DNA from 4 places in the Klebsiella scottii genome. Region 3 is predicted to be linked to each of the others. Evidence: predicted binding sites of a transcription regulator. Region 3 holds the regulator's gene; each other region holds the start of a gene.
What was found. The regulator PurR, encoded in region 3, represses purine synthesis genes. The targets are predictions, from matches to a motif close to CANGCAAACGTTTGCNTG.
Positions count from the first base shown of each region.

Region 1: pyrC (dihydroorotase) is a predicted target of PurR. The motif match lies at 1,692-1,709, and genes of this name have one in related genera.
Region 2: QFI97_RS22440 (nucleoside-specific channel-forming protein Tsx) is a predicted target of PurR. The motif match lies at 2,336-2,353, and genes of this name have one in related genera.
Region 4: pyrD (quinone-dependent dihydroorotate dehydrogenase) is a predicted target of PurR. The motif match lies at 2,354-2,371, and genes of this name have one in related genera.

Region 1 covers NZ_JARXNI010000020.1:2,193,121-2,197,302, forward strand. Annotated here, with positions in the region: gene mdtH (multidrug efflux MFS transporter MdtH) at 1-972, shown strand, start outside; gene QFI97_RS17960 (lipoprotein) at 1,086-1,646, shown strand; gene pyrC (dihydroorotase) at 1,770-2,816, shown strand; gene dinI (DNA damage-inducible protein I) at 2,888-3,139, shown strand; gene bssS (biofilm formation regulator BssS) at 3,528-3,782, shown strand; gene solA (N-methyl-L-tryptophan oxidase) at 3,908-4,182, shown strand, end outside.
Region 2 covers NZ_JARXNI010000020.1:3,137,719-3,141,900, reverse strand. Annotated here, with positions in the region: gene QFI97_RS22455 (M24 family metallopeptidase) at 1-27, shown strand, start outside; gene QFI97_RS22450 (VOC family protein) at 139-516, shown strand; gene QFI97_RS22445 (helix-turn-helix transcriptional regulator) at 566-1,261, shown strand; gene QFI97_RS22440 (nucleoside-specific channel-forming protein Tsx) at 1,313-2,197, opposite strand; gene QFI97_RS22435 (SadB/YajI family lipoprotein) at 2,490-3,032, opposite strand; gene nrdR (transcriptional regulator NrdR) at 3,181-3,630, shown strand; gene ribD (bifunctional diaminohydroxyphosphoribosylaminopyrimidine deaminase/5-amino-6-(5-phosphoribosylamino)uracil reductase RibD) at 3,634-4,182, shown strand, end outside.
Region 3 covers NZ_JARXNI010000020.1:1,301,275-1,305,456, forward strand. Annotated here, with positions in the region: gene punC (purine nucleoside transporter PunC) at 1-461, opposite strand, end outside; gene punR (DNA-binding transcriptional activator PunR) at 574-1,485, shown strand; gene purR (HTH-type transcriptional repressor PurR) at 1,503-2,528, opposite strand; gene cydH (cytochrome bd-I oxidase subunit CydH) at 2,823-2,912, shown strand; gene QFI97_RS13815 (MFS transporter) at 3,076-4,182, shown strand, end outside.
Region 4 covers NZ_JARXNI010000020.1:2,415,979-2,420,160, reverse strand. Annotated here, with positions in the region: gene ssuD (FMNH2-dependent alkanesulfonate monooxygenase) at 1-687, opposite strand, end outside; gene QFI97_RS19110 (sulfonate ABC transporter substrate-binding protein) at 684-1,646, opposite strand; gene ssuE (NADPH-dependent FMN reductase) at 1,639-2,214, opposite strand; gene pyrD (quinone-dependent dihydroorotate dehydrogenase) at 2,467-3,477, shown strand; gene zapC (cell division protein ZapC) at 3,645-4,182, shown strand, end outside.

The DNA of each region.
Region 1 (4,182 bases), 890 kb from region 3:
GTCACCGGTATGCTGATGCGCGCGGGCGGCTTTGCCGCGATGGCGGTGGCCCATGAGCCGTGGGTGCTCTGGCTATCCTGCATTCTCTCGGGCCTCGGCGGAACGCTGTTTGACCCGCCGCGCGCGGCGCTGGTGGTGAAGCTGGTGCGCCCGCATCAGCGCGGTCGCTTCTTTTCGCTCCTGATGATGCAGGACAGCGCCGGCGCGGTCATCGGCGCCCTGCTCGGCAGCTGGTTGTTACAGTACGATTTCCGCCTCGTGTGCAGCGTAGGCGCGGCGCTGTTTGTCGCCTGCGCCGGCTTCAACGCCTGGTATCTCCCGGCCTGGAAGCTGTCGACGGTGAAAACGCCGGTGCGCGAAGGGCTGGGGCGCGTGCTGCGCGACAGGCGCTTCGTAACCTATGTTCTGACGCTAACCGGCTATTACATGCTGGCGGTGCAGGTCATGCTGATGCTGCCGATTATGGTCAACGACATCGCGGGCTCCCCTTCTGCGGTCAAATGGATGTATGCCATTGAAGCGACGATATCGCTGACGCTGCTGTATCCGATTGCCCGCTGGAGTGAAAAGCGCTATCGGCTGGAGCATCGGCTGATGGCCGGTCTGCTGGTCATGACGCTCGCCATGCTGCCGATTGGTTTAACCAGCAACCTGCAGCAGCTATTTACGCTGATTTGCATTTTCTATATGGGCTCGATTATCGCGGAGCCGGCGCGTGAAACCCTGGGCGCGTCGCTGGCCGACGCGCGCGCGCGCGGCAGCTACATGGGCTTCAGTCGACTGGGGCTGGCCTTTGGCGGGGCCTTCGGCTACGCCGGCGGCGGGTGGCTGTTTGACGCCGGTAAAGTGCTCAACCAGCCGGAGCTACCGTGGCTGATGCTGGGTATTATCGGCTTTATCACCTTTATCGCCCTGTGGTGGCAGTTCAGCGCCAGGCGTTCGGCCTCCGGAATGCTCGAGCCACGAACCTGAGCCGCTGCGTAAAGCCAGGCTGATTTTCAGCATTTTCCGCTAGCGCCTACGGTGCTGGCAGGCCATGCTGCTTTGTGTCAGGATGAGCCCATGGCATTACGTTAAGGAACCCAATGAAAAAGATGTTTATCGTGGCCGCGCTTATCGTTAGCGGCCTCCTGAGCGGCTGTAACCAGCTTACGCAGTATTCGATAAGCGAACAGGAAATTAATCAGGCGCTGCAGAAACGTAACCACTTCGCCAAGGATATCGGCCTGCCGGGCGTGGCGGATGCGCATATCGAACTGCACGATTTAACCAGCGCGATTGGTCGCGAGGAGCCGAATAAAGTGACCCTCAGCGGCGTTGCCAATCTGGATCTCAATTCGCTGTTCGGTAATCAAAAAGCCACTATTGACCTTAAGCTTAAAGCGCTGCCGGTATTCAATAAGGAAAAAGGGGCGATCTTCCTGCAGGAAATGGAAGTCGTCGATGCGAAAGTCGCGCCGGAGAAGCTGCAGTCGGTAGTGCAGACGCTGATCCCCTACCTGAACCAATCCCTGCGCAGCTATTTTAACCAGCAGCCCGCCTACGTTCTGCGCGAAGACGCCAGCACCGGTGAAGCGCTGGCGAAAAAGTACGCTAAAGGCATTGAGGTCAAGCCGGGTGAGATAATCATCCCCTTCACCAATTAACATCGCGGGCGCCAGGGCGCCCGTTTTTTTACGGAAGTTGATGCAAAGGAAAACGTTTACGCTTATCCTTTGTGCCCGGTGAAAAACAGCCCTGATGACTGAACCTATTAGCCGGAGCCTTCCATGACAGCACAACCCCAGGTACTGAAAATCCGTCGCCCTGACGACTGGCACATCCATCTGCGCGATGACGATATGCTGGAAACCGTCGTGCCTTACACCAGCGAGTTTTATGGTCGGGCGATCGTGATGCCGAATCTGGCGCCGCCTGTCACCACCGTTGAAGCCGCCGTCGCCTATCGCCAGCGGATCCTTAACGCCGTGCCCGCCGGGCATGATTTTACCCCTCTGATGACCTGCTACCTGACCGATACGCTCGATCCAGCCGAGCTGGAGCGCGGATTTGAGGCCGGCGTTTTTACCGCGGCTAAACTGTACCCGGCCAATGCCACCACTAACTCCAGCCACGGCGTGACCAGCATCGATGCCATTATGCCGGTGCTTGAGCGTATGCAAAAACTCGGCATGCCGCTGCTGGTACACGGCGAAGTGACGCACGCGGAGATCGATATCTTCGATCGCGAGGCGCGCTTTATCGAAACGGTGATGGAGCCGCTGCGCCAGCGCCTGCCGGGTCTGAAAGTGGTGTTCGAACATATCACCACCAAGGATGCCGCAGAGTACGTTCGCGATGGCAACGAACTGCTGGCCGCCACCATTACGCCACAGCATCTGATGTTTAACCGTAATCACATGCTGGTCGGCGGTATTCGTCCGCACCTTTACTGCCTGCCGATTCTGAAACGTAATATTCACCAGCAGGCCCTGCGCGAGCTGGTCGCCAGCGGCTTTACCCGCGCGTTTCTCGGTACCGACTCCGCGCCGCACGCGCGTCATCGTAAAGAAACCAGCTGCGGATGCGCCGGCTGCTTTAATGCGCCAACCGCGCTGGGTAGCTACGCAACGGTGTTCGAAGAGATGAATGCGCTGCAGCACTTCGAAGCATTTTGTTCGCTTAACGGCCCGCGCTTCTACGGTCTGCCGGTCAATGAGAGCTTTGTTGAGCTGGTGCGCGAAGAGAGCGTTGTGGCAGAAAGCATCGCACTGCCGGGCGACACGCTGGTCCCCTTCCTGGCCGGTGAAACCATACGCTGGACGATGAAAAAATAAAACGCCGCCCTCTGTTGTAAATACAAAAACGATACTGTATAAATAAACAGTACATTACACAGGGGGCAATCATGCGCATCGAAGTGTCTATCGCCAAAACCACAGCCTTACCGAGCGGCGCTTTAGAAGCGCTGAATAATGAACTCTCCCGACGTATCGATCTGCAGTTTCCGGCTGAACCAAGCCAGGTAACCGTACGCTTCGCCACCGGTAACAATCTTTCCGTTATCGGTGGCCTTAAAGAAGATAAAAACCGGATAAGCGAAATCCTGCAAGAAACCTGGGAAAGCGCTGATGACTGGTTTATCCACGACGTACCCTGAGTCACCCGTGCGCATGAAAGCGACAGCGCAGAACGCCTCAGGCTGTTAGCCGAAGCTTTTGCCTGCCCAATACTCATGCGGTTCGAAGTCTGACCGGTACAGCAAATTAATTTGCTCCCTCATTGTGCTTCTTTTGCCGGGTCGCCCCGGCTTTTTTATTCCCTCCGTCTGATACTCGGATTTTTCTTTAATCCCTGATAATTTCCTTAAAAAATAACGTACCGCGGTACAAAATTTGCGCAAAAAAGCGTCAAAAAGAGAAAAGCTCGCCCCGTTCGCGTTAATTTCTCGAGTTTATTCTTAACTGCTGATATAATTAACTTGCTTCAAAAAATATGCATTAAACCTCGAGAATTGTTGTCTTTTAACATATGAATAAGGGGTTATGATGGAAAAGAATAATGAAGTCATCCAGACCCATCCCCTCGTCGGATGGGACATCAGCACCGTAGATAGCTACGACGCGCTGATGTTGCGCCTGCACTACCAGAACCCCACTCATGAAAGCAGTAATGAAGCTGAAATTGGCCAGACTTTATGGCTGACGACGGACGTCGCACGTCAATTTATTTCTATTCTTGAAGCCGGCATTGCGAAGATTGAAGCAGGTGAATACCAGGTAAATGAGTACCGCAGACATTAGTGATTCTGCTGTCATCCATATACTCTAACTAAACAGGCACCGGTTGGTGCCTGATTTATTTTCGGGCTTGTATAAGTACGGGTTGTTAATTACCCTGCTAATAAAGCAAAAACCCGGAACATACCATGCAATACGACCTCATCATTATCGGCAGCGGCTCAACCGGCGCCGCCGCAGGCTATTATGCCCGTCGCGCAGGACTCAACGTCCTGATGACCGACGCCCACCAGCCTCCGCACCAGGAAGGCAGCCATCACGGCAACACGCGTCTTATCCGCCACGCCTATGGTGAAGGTGAAAGATACGTCCCTCTGGTGCTGCGGGCGCAGCAGCTCTGGGACGAACTAGCCGCCCTCAGCGGTGAAGCCGTTTTTGAACGTACCGGGGTGATCAACCTCGG
Region 2 (4,182 bases), 1.8 Mb from region 3:
CGGGCCCTGGTTTGCACGGCGGGTTAACCGCCGGCGGCAAACCGCGTGGCGGCAGGGACGCCGATCGCTACTGACAGTACGCTGTCAGTAGCCCTGCCATACACTCCTCCTGAACCCAAACAATGGACAGGAGGATGTATGAACAACGTAATTAACTGGTTTGAAATTCCGGTCGCCGACATGGATCGTGCCGTGGCGTTTTACGAGCCGGTGCTGCAGGTGACGCTGCGTCGGGAAAATATGGATTGTGCCGAAATGGCCGTTTTCCCGTATCAGGAGCCGGCTCCCGGCGGCGCGCTGGCAAAGTTTGACGGGGTTAAACCTGCCGATCAGGGATGTATTATCTATCTGCATACTGACAATCTGGCCGCCACGCTCGACCGCGTGAATTCCGCTGGCGGGAGCTGCGTCTTTGGCCCGCTTGAGCTGTCGAACGATATTGGCACCATCTCGCTGTTTATTGATAGCGAAGGTAACCGGATTGGCCTGCATCAACCTAAACACCTGTCCCATTAATGCTGTTGACGCCTGCGGGACAGGCCCTAAACCATGAGATAAGCTAAAAATGAGCCGACGCGCCGACCGCCTTTTCCAAATCGTTCAGATCCTGCGGGGAAGAAGATTAACCACCGCCGGACTGCTGGCGGAGCGGCTCGGCGTATCGGAGCGCACCATCTACCGGGATATCCGCGACCTGTCGCTCTCCGGCGTGCCGGTGGAGGGCGAGGCCGGAAGCGGATATCGCCTGCTGGCAGGCTACAGCTTACCGCCTCTGATGCTGACGACCCAGGAGTCGGAAGCGCTGGTGGCCGCGATTCGGCTGCTGCAAACCTGGGGAGGCGAATCGCTATCCCAGGCGCTGGAGTCGGCTCGGGAAAAGGTGCTCGCGATTTTACCTGAAGAGAGTCGGCGTAAGGCCGAGCAATCGCGGCTGTTTGCGCCGGATTTTGGCGCCCAGGGCCACAGCAAGGCGCAGTTTGATCTGGTGCATCGGGCGGTTTCCGGCCAGCGGGTGCTGGCGCTGCACTACCGCGATGAAGCGGGAAAGGCGTCGCAGCGCGAAGTGCTGCCGCTGGGGCTCTTTTTCTGGGGCGAACGCTGGCTGCTGGTGAGCTGGTGCGAGCTCCGCGACGATTACCGCTGCTTTCGTCTCGATCGCTGCCTGGACGTGGCTGCCACCGGGCGCCTTTTCAGCGAGCGGGCCGACCGTTCATTGAGTGATTTTCTGCGTAAGGTGAGGTGCGAGGAGCGTGAGCCATAATGCGGGTCAATCGATATCCCCGGCGCAGAGGCCGGGGACCATCAGGCAGGATTAGAAGTTGTAACCCACCACGAAGTAACCACCCCAGCCGGTAGAGCGAACGTTGAAGTCGCCGTCACCGAAGTTCAGATTCGCGTCATTCGCCCACTGACCGCCGTTATGGAAGTAACGAGCCACTACCGAGTAGTGCCAGTGCGCATAGTTCAGCGCCAGGATGTGGCTGGAAGCGATGGAGTTGCTGGTGCGCGCGTGTTTGCCGTTCTGGTCGTAGAAGCTGTCATCGCCCAGATCGGAGCCCCAGTCAAAGTTGGTGAAGCCGATGTAGCTCAGCGAGCCGCCCCACAGGTCGGTCAGCGGAACAAAGTATTTCACCTTGAAGCGGTAGCCATCCCACTCGTTTTCGTTGGATGCGCCGTAGTTCTGCCACTGATATTTTGCATAGACGTTCAGGGACAGGCTCATCGGCAGACCGGTATCGATGTCGGTACCCAGACCCATATACCAGGTGCTCTGACGACCGGACGCGTTGCGGCCCATATCGTAGATGTAGTTGTTGGCGAAATACCACTCTTTGAACGGACCGAAGCTCAGGTCGGTATTGGTCAGCTTGTCGATAGAGAAACGCGGCTCAATTTCCATAAACAGTGGGGAACCGTGGTTCCAGATACCCTTGGCCGTGGTGTTACCGCCGAAGAATACCGGTGCATCCATGTAACCGTAGAAATCAAACCAGTCTTTCTTGGCAAACGCTTCGTATTCGAGATAGGTATCGTTGCGGATTTGTGGCCCAAAACGGGTGTGGTAGCTACCCACCACGTTTACACTCTGGTGCCACCAATCAGACAGGTACTGCGGTTTGTCGTTTTCTGCCGCGCCGGCAGTGAAAGATGCGGAGAGCGCCACGACGGCGCTTGCTGCCAGTAATGTTTTTTTCATATGGATGCCACTGTTTAAATTAAGCCAAAAGGCGTGAAGAAAGTTGCCGAAGCGTTTCTAAATATTTCGTATTTCTGTGGCGTCTATTATAGAAATCATTGCTCACAAAAATACGTGTTGTTTCACAGATCGAAAACATACGTAATCGATTGCGTTCACGATTCTATGCATTTCTTGACAGAATGCCACTGAAATTCATCACGGAGGTCAATTTTTACTGAACTGTTGTGAAAAGTTGTAAATGGATTTTCCGCGAGGGAAGCCGGGTGTCACAAACACCCGGCGGGGGAGTTTACTGCGCGTCTGCGGGCTGAATATCGTGGATGCGTACGAAGCCTAACTGTTCCGGAGTGATGCCGCTGAGGCGCAGCGGAATATCGACGTCGCTCGGCGCCAGGATGCTGGCTGGTGCGCTAATCAGCTGGTCGTGAACGTTGATCTCCCGGTAGCTCTCGGTAGTGCCGCTGATCTGCCCGTTGGCGACGGTTGCGCTAAACGCCGGCAGCGGATCGTTTGATTCGCCCTGGATACGCAGCGTCAGGCGGGTGCCGTCGCCGTCGGGGGCAATATCACGCAGCGACATCCGCAGGGTGCCTATCTGGCTGTTCAGCCGCGCGGGAGTTTTCGCCCCGGGCAGCAGATAAACGCCGCTGCTGGACTTCGCATTCAGGGCGTTTTGCTGGGTAATTTTCACCGTTTGCTGATTGAGCTGGGTCATCTCCTTGCTCAACGCGCTCACGCTCTGATTCATCTGGCGGACTTCGCTTTGCTGGGCGCAGGCGCTGAGCGTAAAAAGGCTACCCACAATCGCCAGCTTCAAATAACGTCTTGTCATGGTCGGGATTCCGTTAACAGAGGGATGATTAATGGTAGATCGTTTGCATAAGCGCACTATAGATCCTTTGTCTCAAAAGCTCTTTCTTTGTAGTCGGGTCACTTCGCGGTAAACTACCTGTCAGTTTAACTTGATGCCAGGACGCGCTATGCATTGCCCTTTCTGTTTCGCCGTAGATACTAAAGTGATCGACTCTCGCCTGGTGGGGGAGGGCTCTTCTGTGCGTCGTCGTCGGCAGTGCCTGGTCTGCAATGAACGCTTTACCACCTTCGAAGTGGCCGAGCTGGTGATGCCGCGAGTGGTAAAAAGCAATGACGTTCGTGAACCCTTCAACGAAGATAAGCTGCGCAGCGGGATGCTCAAAGCGTTAGAAAAGCGCCCGGTCAGCGCCGACGATGTAGAAATGGCGCTCAACCACATCAAAACGCATCTGCGCGGCACCGGTGAACGCGAAGTCCCCAGCAAAATGATCGGTAACCTGGTGATGGAACAGCTGAAGAAGCTCGATAAAGTCGCCTACATCCGCTTTGCTTCCGTCTATCGCAGTTTTGAAGACATCAAAGAATTCGGCGAAGAGATCGCCCGCTTACAGGATTAAGCCATGCATGACGAAATATACATGGCACGCGCGCTCAGGCTCGCCGCGCGCGGTCGCTTCACGACCCACCCAAACCCGAACGTCGGCTGCGTCATTGTTAAAGACGGCGAAATTGTTGGCGAAGGTTTCCACTACCGCGCCGGCGAGCCGCATGCCGAAGTGCACGCGCTGCGCATGGCCGGCGAAAGGGCCAAAGGCGCCACCGCCTACGTCACGCTGGAGCCCTGCAGCCATCACGGACGCACGCCGCCGTGCTGCGATGCGCTGATTGCCGCAGGCGTTGTGCGGGTGGTGGCCGCGATGCAGGACCCCAATCCGCAGGTGGCCGGGCGCGGTCTGTATCGCCTGCAGCAGGAGGGCATCGACGTCAGCCACGGCCTGATGATGGGCGAGGCCGAAGCGTTAAATAAAGGCTTCCTGAAGCGGATGCGCACCGGCTTCCCCTATATTCAGCTAAAAATGGGCGCCTCGCTCGACGGCCGTACGGCAATGGCCAGCGGCGAAAGTCAGTGGATCACTTCGCCGCAGGCGCGACGCGACGTACAGCGCCTG
Region 3 (4,182 bases):
AGCCAGCTGCCGAGCAGCGGTGCCAGGGCCGGCGATAGACCTACCAGCGGCATAATGGTGGCGAAGATGCGGTTAGTACGTTGGGCTGGATAATAGTCGGTGACCATCGCCTGCCAGGTTACCGCCGCCGCGCAGACGCCGATGGCCTGCACAAATCGCAGCGCCAGCATCAGGGTCGCGTTCTGCACCCACAGCATGCCAAGGCAGCCGACGGCGAAGATCGCCAGGCCGCTGAGCAGCACCGGCTTGCGCCCGTAGCGATCGGAGACCGGGCCCCAGAACAGCTGACCAATGGCGAAACCGGCGAGAAACACGCTGAGGCTGGCGCTGACAGAAGCCGCCGAAGTGTTGAGATCCTGTTGGATCGCCGAAAACGCCGGCAGATACATATCGGTTGCCAGGAAGCCGAGCACGCTGAGGCCCGCCAGCCAAACCAAAAATCCTTTCCCAGGTTGTTGCATAAAGTTCTCTTTCTTCTGATGCAGGTAAGATGCCGCTGAGTGTAGGGAGTGCATTCTGGCTTGTGAAACGCTAATATTTGTTACATGCGTTCAAAAAATTTGCAGGCAGAATATGTGGTCCGAATACTCTCTTGAAGTGGTTGATGCGGTTGCGCGCAACGGCAGCTTCAGCGCGGCGGCTCAGGAGCTGCATCGTGTACCCTCGGCGGTCAGCTACACCGTGCGTCAGCTCGAAGAATGGCTGGCCGTTCCGCTCTTTGAGCGACGCCACCGGGACGTTGAGCTCACGCCGGCCGGCGTGTGGTTTTTACAGGAAGGGCGTTCTGTTATCAAAAAAATGCAGATCACCCGCCGTCAGTGCCAGCAGATCGCCAACGGCTGGCGCGGGCAGCTCTCGATCGCGGTTGACGATATCGTTAAGCCGGCGCGGATGCGGCAGATGATTGTCGATTTTTATCGTCACTTTCCGGACGTCGAGCTGATTGTCTTTCAGGAGGTGTTTAACGGCGTCTGGGATGCGCTGGCCGACGGCCGCGTGGAGCTGGCCATCGGCGCGACCCGCTCGATTCCGGTCGGCGGACGCTACGCCTTTCGTGATATGGGCATGCTGAGCTGGCACTGCGTGGTGGCCAGCCACCATCCGCTGGCGAAAATGAGCGGCCCGCTGAGCGATGACACGTTGCGCAACTGGCCGTCGCTGGTCAGGGAGGATACGTCGCGTTCGTTGCCCAAGCGCACGACGTGGCTGCTGGATAACCAGAAGAGAGTGGTGGTGCCGGACTGGGACGCCTCGGCCACCTGCCTGTCGGCCGGACTCTGCATCGGCATGGTGCCGTCGCACTTTGCCCGCCCGCGGATCGATAGCGGCGAGTGGACGGCGCTGGAGCTGGAAAATCCGTTCCCGGACGCCGCGTGCTGCCTGACCTGGCAGCAGAGCGATATCTCACCGGCTCTCTCCTGGCTGCTGGACTATCTTGGCGACAGCGAAACGTTAAATCGGGAGTGGCTGCGGGCGCCGGAATAGCCGGCGCCACGGCAGGATTAGCGGCGGTAGTCGACGAACGGGCCGTCGATCACCGAGCGACGCTCGACCAGTCGCGGGTGAACTTCGATAGACTGCGACTCTTCGCGCTTATTGACGATACGGTCCATCAGCATATTGAATGCGGCTTCGCCGAGTGAATCCTTCGGCTGATGGATGGTGGTCAGCGCCGGGCTGAAGTAGCGGGCGTTGCGCACGTTGTCATAGCCAATGAGCGAAATATCCTGCGGGACGCGCAGGCCCATTTCGTCGGCGGCGCAGATGGCTCCCATTGCCATGATATCGCCGCCGCAGAATATGGCGGTCGGGCGATGCGGCTGGCTGAGGATCTGCTGCATGGCGCGGTAGCCGGATTCCGGCTCGAAGTCGCCCTGAACAACCCAGCTTTCCGGGACGCTAATCTGCGCTTCTTCCATCGCTTTCATAAAACCGGCCAGGCGTCCGGCGCCGGTATTGCGCTCCAGCGGGCCCGGGATCACGCCGATTTCACGGTGGCCGCGCTCAACGAGGTAGCGACCGGCCATATAGCCGCCTTCAAAGGCGTTATCGATCACCGAATCGGTAAAATCAGCCTTGGACTCACCCCAGTCCATGACGACCATCGGGATGTTGCGGTACTCTTCCAGCATGGACAGCACCGACTGCGGATATTCGGAACACATCACCAGCAGGCCGTCGACGCGCTTTTGCGCCATCATCGACAGGTAGGCCTGCTGCTTTTCCGGATCGTTCCAGGCGTTGCCCAGAATCAAGGTGTAGCCCTTCTGGAAGCAGCTCTTCTCAACGGACTCGATAATCTCGGCGAAATAGGCCGCTTCGCTGCTGGTAGCCAGCAGACCGATCGATTTAGTGTGATTAACCTTCAGGCTGCGCGCCACCGCACTCGGAGAGTAGTGCAGCTCTTTGATGGCAGCCCATACCGCGTTGCGGGTCTCTTCAGCCACAAAACGGGTTTTGTTAATTACATGTGAAACTGTTGTAGTGGAAACGTTTGCGCGCTTCGCTACATCTTTAATTGTTGCCATTACTTCTCTCTCCAGACCTTGACCTGATCGTCTGATTATCGATACGGAAACGTTTGCCTATACACACCCTGAGCACAATGTTCAACATTGCATCACGTCGGGAAACGACACAGAACGACAGGAAGGGGTCAATGGCCGATACGCTTTCAAATTAGCGTGGGATTTTGTCCGATCTTGCGGCAAAGGGGAAGAGTAAAAATGTGCATCACCCTAAATCTCAGAAGATTTTTGTGCAATATTGTGCAAAAATGAGCAGGCTCACTTTTCTTGTGGGGATAATCAGGGGGAAAATTGATGGATACAGATTTAAAGTTTTCGCTGACCACGACGATTATTGTACTGGGTCTGATCGTGGCCGCAGGGCTGACCGCCGTACTGCACTAATTTTTTCGGGGGAGAGGCTCCTTTCCCCCCGTTCCCGCGCATTATTATCAAATTCGCAAAAATCTTTTGCCATTTCGTTTACTTTTGTTTTTCTGTGATTGATGTCATGCTTTTGACTTCTGATGAGATACCGTCGCTGAGGACGGTTTGCTGGAGTCATTGAATGAAAATCAACTTTCCCCTGTTAGCGCTGGCCGTTGGGGCGTTTGGTATCGGTACGACCGAATTTTCCCCGATGGGATTACTGCCGGTTATCGCTAAAGGCGTGGATGTGTCTATTCCCGCCGCGGGGATGCTGATCAGCGCCTATGCTATCGGCGTGATGGTCGGAGCACCGCTGATGACGCTGCTGCTGTCGCATCGCGCGCGCCGCAGTGCGCTGATTTTCCTGATGGCTATTTTCACCCTTGGCAACGTCCTCTCGTCAATGGCGCCGGATTACACCACGCTGCTGCTTTCGCGCATTATCACCAGCCTGAACCACGGCGCCTTCTTCGGCCTCGGCTCGGTGGTGGCCGCGAGCGTGGTCCCTAAACACAAGCAGGCCAGCGCGGTGGCAACTATGTTTATGGGGCTGACCATCGCCAACATTGGCGGCGTCCCGGCGGCGACCTGGCTGGGTGAAACCATCGGCTGGCGCATGTCCTTTCTTGCCACGGCGGGTCTTGGCCTGGTGGCGATGATCGGCCTGTGGTTCTCGTTGCCAAAAGGCAGCGCAGGGCAGCGGCCGAACGTGAAGGAGGAGCTGTCGGTTTTGATGCGGCCGCAGGTGCTCTCCGCGCTGCTGACCACCGTGCTCGGAGCCGGGGCGATGTTCACCCTCTATACCTATATTTCGCCGGTGCTGCATACCATTACCCACGCCTCGCCGCTGTTCGTCACCGCGATGCTGGTACTGATTGGCGTCGGCTTCTCTCTGGGCAATTATCTTGGCGGAAAATTTGCCGACCGCTCGGTTTCCGGCACGCTGAAGGGCTTTTTACTGCTGCTGATGGTTATCATGCTGGCGATCCCGCTGCTGGCGCAGTCGCAGATTGGCGCGGCCATCAGCATGGTGGTGTGGGGCGCGGCGACGTTTGCCGTGGTGCCGCCGCTGCAAATGCGCGTGATGCGCGTGGCTCACGAAGCGCCGGGGCTCTCTTCTTCGGTGAATATCGGAGCGTTTAACCTTGGGAATGCGCTCGGCGCGGCGGCCGGCGGGGCGGTGATTTCTTCTGGCCTGGGCTACGCATTTGTTCCGGTGATGGGCGCTATCATTGCCGGGGTGGCG
Region 4 (4,182 bases), 1.1 Mb from region 3:
ATGCAGGCGGATGCCGAAGCGAACCTTACGACCGTGGCGCGCGGCCTTTTCGCGCACCTGGGCGATTTTTTCCGCCACCTGCGCCGGGGGCTCTCCCCAGGTCAGATACAGATCGACCTGCTCGGCGGCAAGATCCTGCGCCACTTCAGAGGATCCGCCGAAGTAGAGCGGGGGACGCGGCTGCTGCAGCGGCGGGAACATCAGCTTCGCACCGCGCACGCGCTGATGCTTGCCGTTGAAGGTCACGGTTTCGCCCTCCATCAGCCGGCGCCAGATATGGGTAAATTCCGCCGAGGCTTCGTAGCGCTCGGTGTGATCGAGGAACACGCCGTCGCCGGCGAGCTCCTGCGGGTCGCTGCCGGTCACCAGATTAAACAGCGCCCGGCCGTTGGAGAGTCGATCCAGCGTCGCCGCCTGGCGCGCCGCGACCGTTGGCGAAACGACGCTCGGACGCAGGGCGACGAGAAATTTCAGGCGCTGAGTCACCGGGATCATCGAGGCGGCCACCAGCCAGGCGTCTTCACATGAGCGTCCGGTGGGGATCAGGACGCCGGTAAATCCCAGCCGATCGGCGGTCTGCGCAATCTGCTGCAGATAGCCGTAGTCAACCGGACGCGCGCCTTGATCGGTCCCAAGATAGCGACCGTCACCGTGAGTGGGTAAAAACCAGAACATATTCAGACTCATGATTTCGCTCCTTGAATGGCTGCGGGCTGCCAGATGCGCGCGCGGATATCGACTTTTTTCGGCACCAGCTTGTTCTCATAGAACAGGTCGGCGGTTTGCTGCTGGCGCGCGGCCGTTTCGGCGCTAACCGGCGTAATGGTGGTTGGCGGGCGGTGGTCGAGATAGCTGGCTATCACCGCTTCAGGAAGACCCATGATTTTGGCCAGCAGGGCAATGCTTTGCGGACGCTGGCTGAGCGTCAGCGCATCGGCCTGGCTAAAGGTTTGCAGCACGCCTTCAATAAAGGCGCCGTTTTTTTCCGCATAAGGACGAGAAGCGAGATAGAAAGAGCCGGTTTGCTTCAGGTCGGTTCCATCTTTCAGAACCCGGGCGCCGCCCTGCTGGAGAGCCGCGGAGTAGTAGGGGTCCCAGATAGCCCACGCGTCGACGTTACCTTGCTGGAAAGCCGCACGGGCGTCGGCGGGAGCGAGATAGACCGCCTGAATATCGTTGAACGTCAGGCCCGCCTGCTGTAGCGCGCGGAGCAGCAGGTTGTGGGAGCTGGAGCCGCGCTGAAAGGCGACCTTATGGCCCTTTAGCTGCGCGACGTTTTTAATCGGGCTGTTTTCCGCCACCAGAATCACTTCGGCTTTGGGTTTAGGCGGTTCGGCGCCGACATAGACCAGATCGGCCCCGGCAGCCTGGGCAAAAATAGGTGGAATATCGCCGGTGCTGCCAATATCAATGCTGCCGACGTTCAACGCTTCGAGCATCTGCGGGCCGGCGGGAAACTCCACCCATGAGATTTTGGTGCCCGGGTAGCGTTGTTCCAGCAGCTGGTGGCTTTTCGCCAGCACCATGCTGACGCTGCCTTTTTGATAGCCGACGCGTAGAGCATCCGGCTCGGACTGCGCCGCGTGGGCCAGGGCGGAGAGCATCAGCAGCCCGCCGAACGCCAGGGGAGCCAGGAGATTACGCATGTTCGACCCCGTGCGTTGCTTTGAGGGCAGGCGCGCGGCTGGTTGGGCGATGAAGCGCCTGCCAGAAGGTTTCCAGCGCGTGGTCGAGGCGACCCTGCAGGTTTGGCGTAAACTGCGGCTTGTGCTGGTAGTCAGTCACCTGGCTGTCATCGGCAAACACGCCGTGGAGGATCTCCTGGGCCTTCAGCGCGTTGAGAACCGGCTTCAGGGCATAATCCACCGCCAGCATATGGGCGATAGTGCCGCCGGTTGCCAGGGGCAGGACGATTTTTCCTTCCAGCGCGCGTTCCGGAAGCAGATCGAGCAGCGTCTTCAGCGCGCCGGAGAAAGAGGCTTTATAGACCGGAGTGGCGATAATCAGGCCATCCGCGCCGGCCAGCTGTTCGTTCAGAGTATGCAGCGCCGGATTATCGAAACGGGCATAAAGAAGATCTTCCGGGGCAAAATTCTGCAGGTGCCAGTGGCAGACTTCAACATCAGCGGCGGAGAGCGTCTCTCTGGCGTATTCCAGAAGGGCGCTGGAACGGGAAGGGTAGCGCGGGCTACCCGCTAGTGTAATGACACGCATGTTCTCTCTCTCCTTATAACCAAATGTTCGCATTTATCTATTATTGATAACATTTACTGGCAGTGTGACAGAGGCGATTTATTTACCTAAATGATTTTTCCACCCTTGTTTTGTCAGAATTTGCATAAAGAAGGGCGGAAAAGTAAACGTTTGCGTTGGATGGACGATTTTTTGTCGTAGGTCAATTCCCTTTCCGCTGAGGATCGAACATAATACGCCCCCGGTTTGCACACCGGGAATCCAGGAGAGTTCATGTACTACCCCTTCGTTCGTAAAGCTCTTTTTCAGCTCGATCCTGAGCGCGCTCATGAAGTAACCTTCCAACAATTACGCCGTGTATCGGGAACGCCGCTTGAGATGCTGATCCGCCAGAAGGTGCCGGCTAAACCGGTGACCTGCATGGGACTCACGTTTAAGAATCCGCTGGGCCTTGCCGCCGGGCTGGATAAAAACGGCGAGTGTATCGATGCGCTCGGGGCTATGGGTTTTGGTTCAATCGAAATTGGTACCGTGACGCCGCGCGCGCAGCCGGGCAACGATAAGCCGAGGATCTTCCGTCTGGTTGCGGCAGAAGGTTTGATCAACCGCATGGGCTTTAATAATCTCGGCGTTGATAACCTCGTCGAGAACGTTAAAAAGGCGCATTTTGACGGTATTCTTGGGATTAATATCGGTAAAAATAAAGATACCCCGGTTGAGCAGGGCAAAGATGATTACCTGATTTGTATGGAAAAAGTCTATCCCTATGCTGGCTATATCGCCATTAATATCTCCTCACCGAATACCCCGGGCCTGCGCACGTTGCAATATGGCGACGCGCTCGACGATTTACTTTCCGGTATTAAAAATAAGCAGCTTGAGCTGCAGCAAAAGCATCAAAAATATGTCCCCGTGGCCGTGAAGATCGCCCCGGATCTTTCCCTCGAGGAATTGATCCAGGTAGCCGATAGCCTGGTTCGCCATAATATTGACGGCGTGATTGCCACCAATACCACCCTCGATCGATCGTTGGTGCAGGGAATGCAATATTGCGATGAAACCGGTGGCCTGAGCGGTCGTCCTCTGCAATTAAAAAGCACTGAGATTATCCGTATGCTGGCGACAGAATTAAACGGCCGCTTGCCAATTATCGGAGTAGGCGGGATTGACTCTGCGATTGCAGCCCGGGAAAAAATGGCCGCCGGCGCGACGCTGGTCCAGATTTATTCTGGCTTTATTTTTAAAGGCCCGCCGCTGATTAAAGAAATTGTTACCAATATCTAATCTTTTCCCCCTCTGAAACACCCCCAGGGCTTTATTTCCGGCCCTGGTTGTTTTATATTCCCTCATTGTTGCTTATTTAGACATTTTAGTCTTTTCTTAATTTTGGAAATAATTCTGTTGCCGTATGCCGTGCATTACAGATAGAAGTGAAAGAGGACGGGGGAAAAATGCGGATTAAACCTGACGATAACTGGCGTTGGTATTACGATGAAGAGCACGATCGCATGATGCTCGATTTGGCCAATGGTATGTTGTTCCGCTCGCGCTTTGCGCGCCGGATGCTGACGCCCGATGCATTCGCGCCATCCGGGTTTTGCGTTGACGACGCCGCTCTTTATTTTTCCTTCGAAGAAAAATGCCGGGATATAGAATTATCTAAAGAGCAGCGCGCTGAATTAGTGCTTAACGCGCTGGTTGCCATTCGTTTTCTTAAGCCCCAAATGCCGAAAAGCTGGCATTTCACCACCCATGAAGAGAGCTGGCAGCCCGGCGGCGGCGATACCGCCAGCGCCTGGCTCAGCGATACCGGGCAGCAGGTGAATCTGCTGGTGGTGGAGCCTGGCGAAAATGCCGCACTGTGCCTGCTGGCCCAGCCGGGGTTAACGTTGGCCGGACGGGTGATGCAGCTTGGCGACGTGATTAAAATTATGAACGACAGACTACAGCCCGCCCCGCGTATCTCCAGCTACAGCCTTGGCGAGGCGG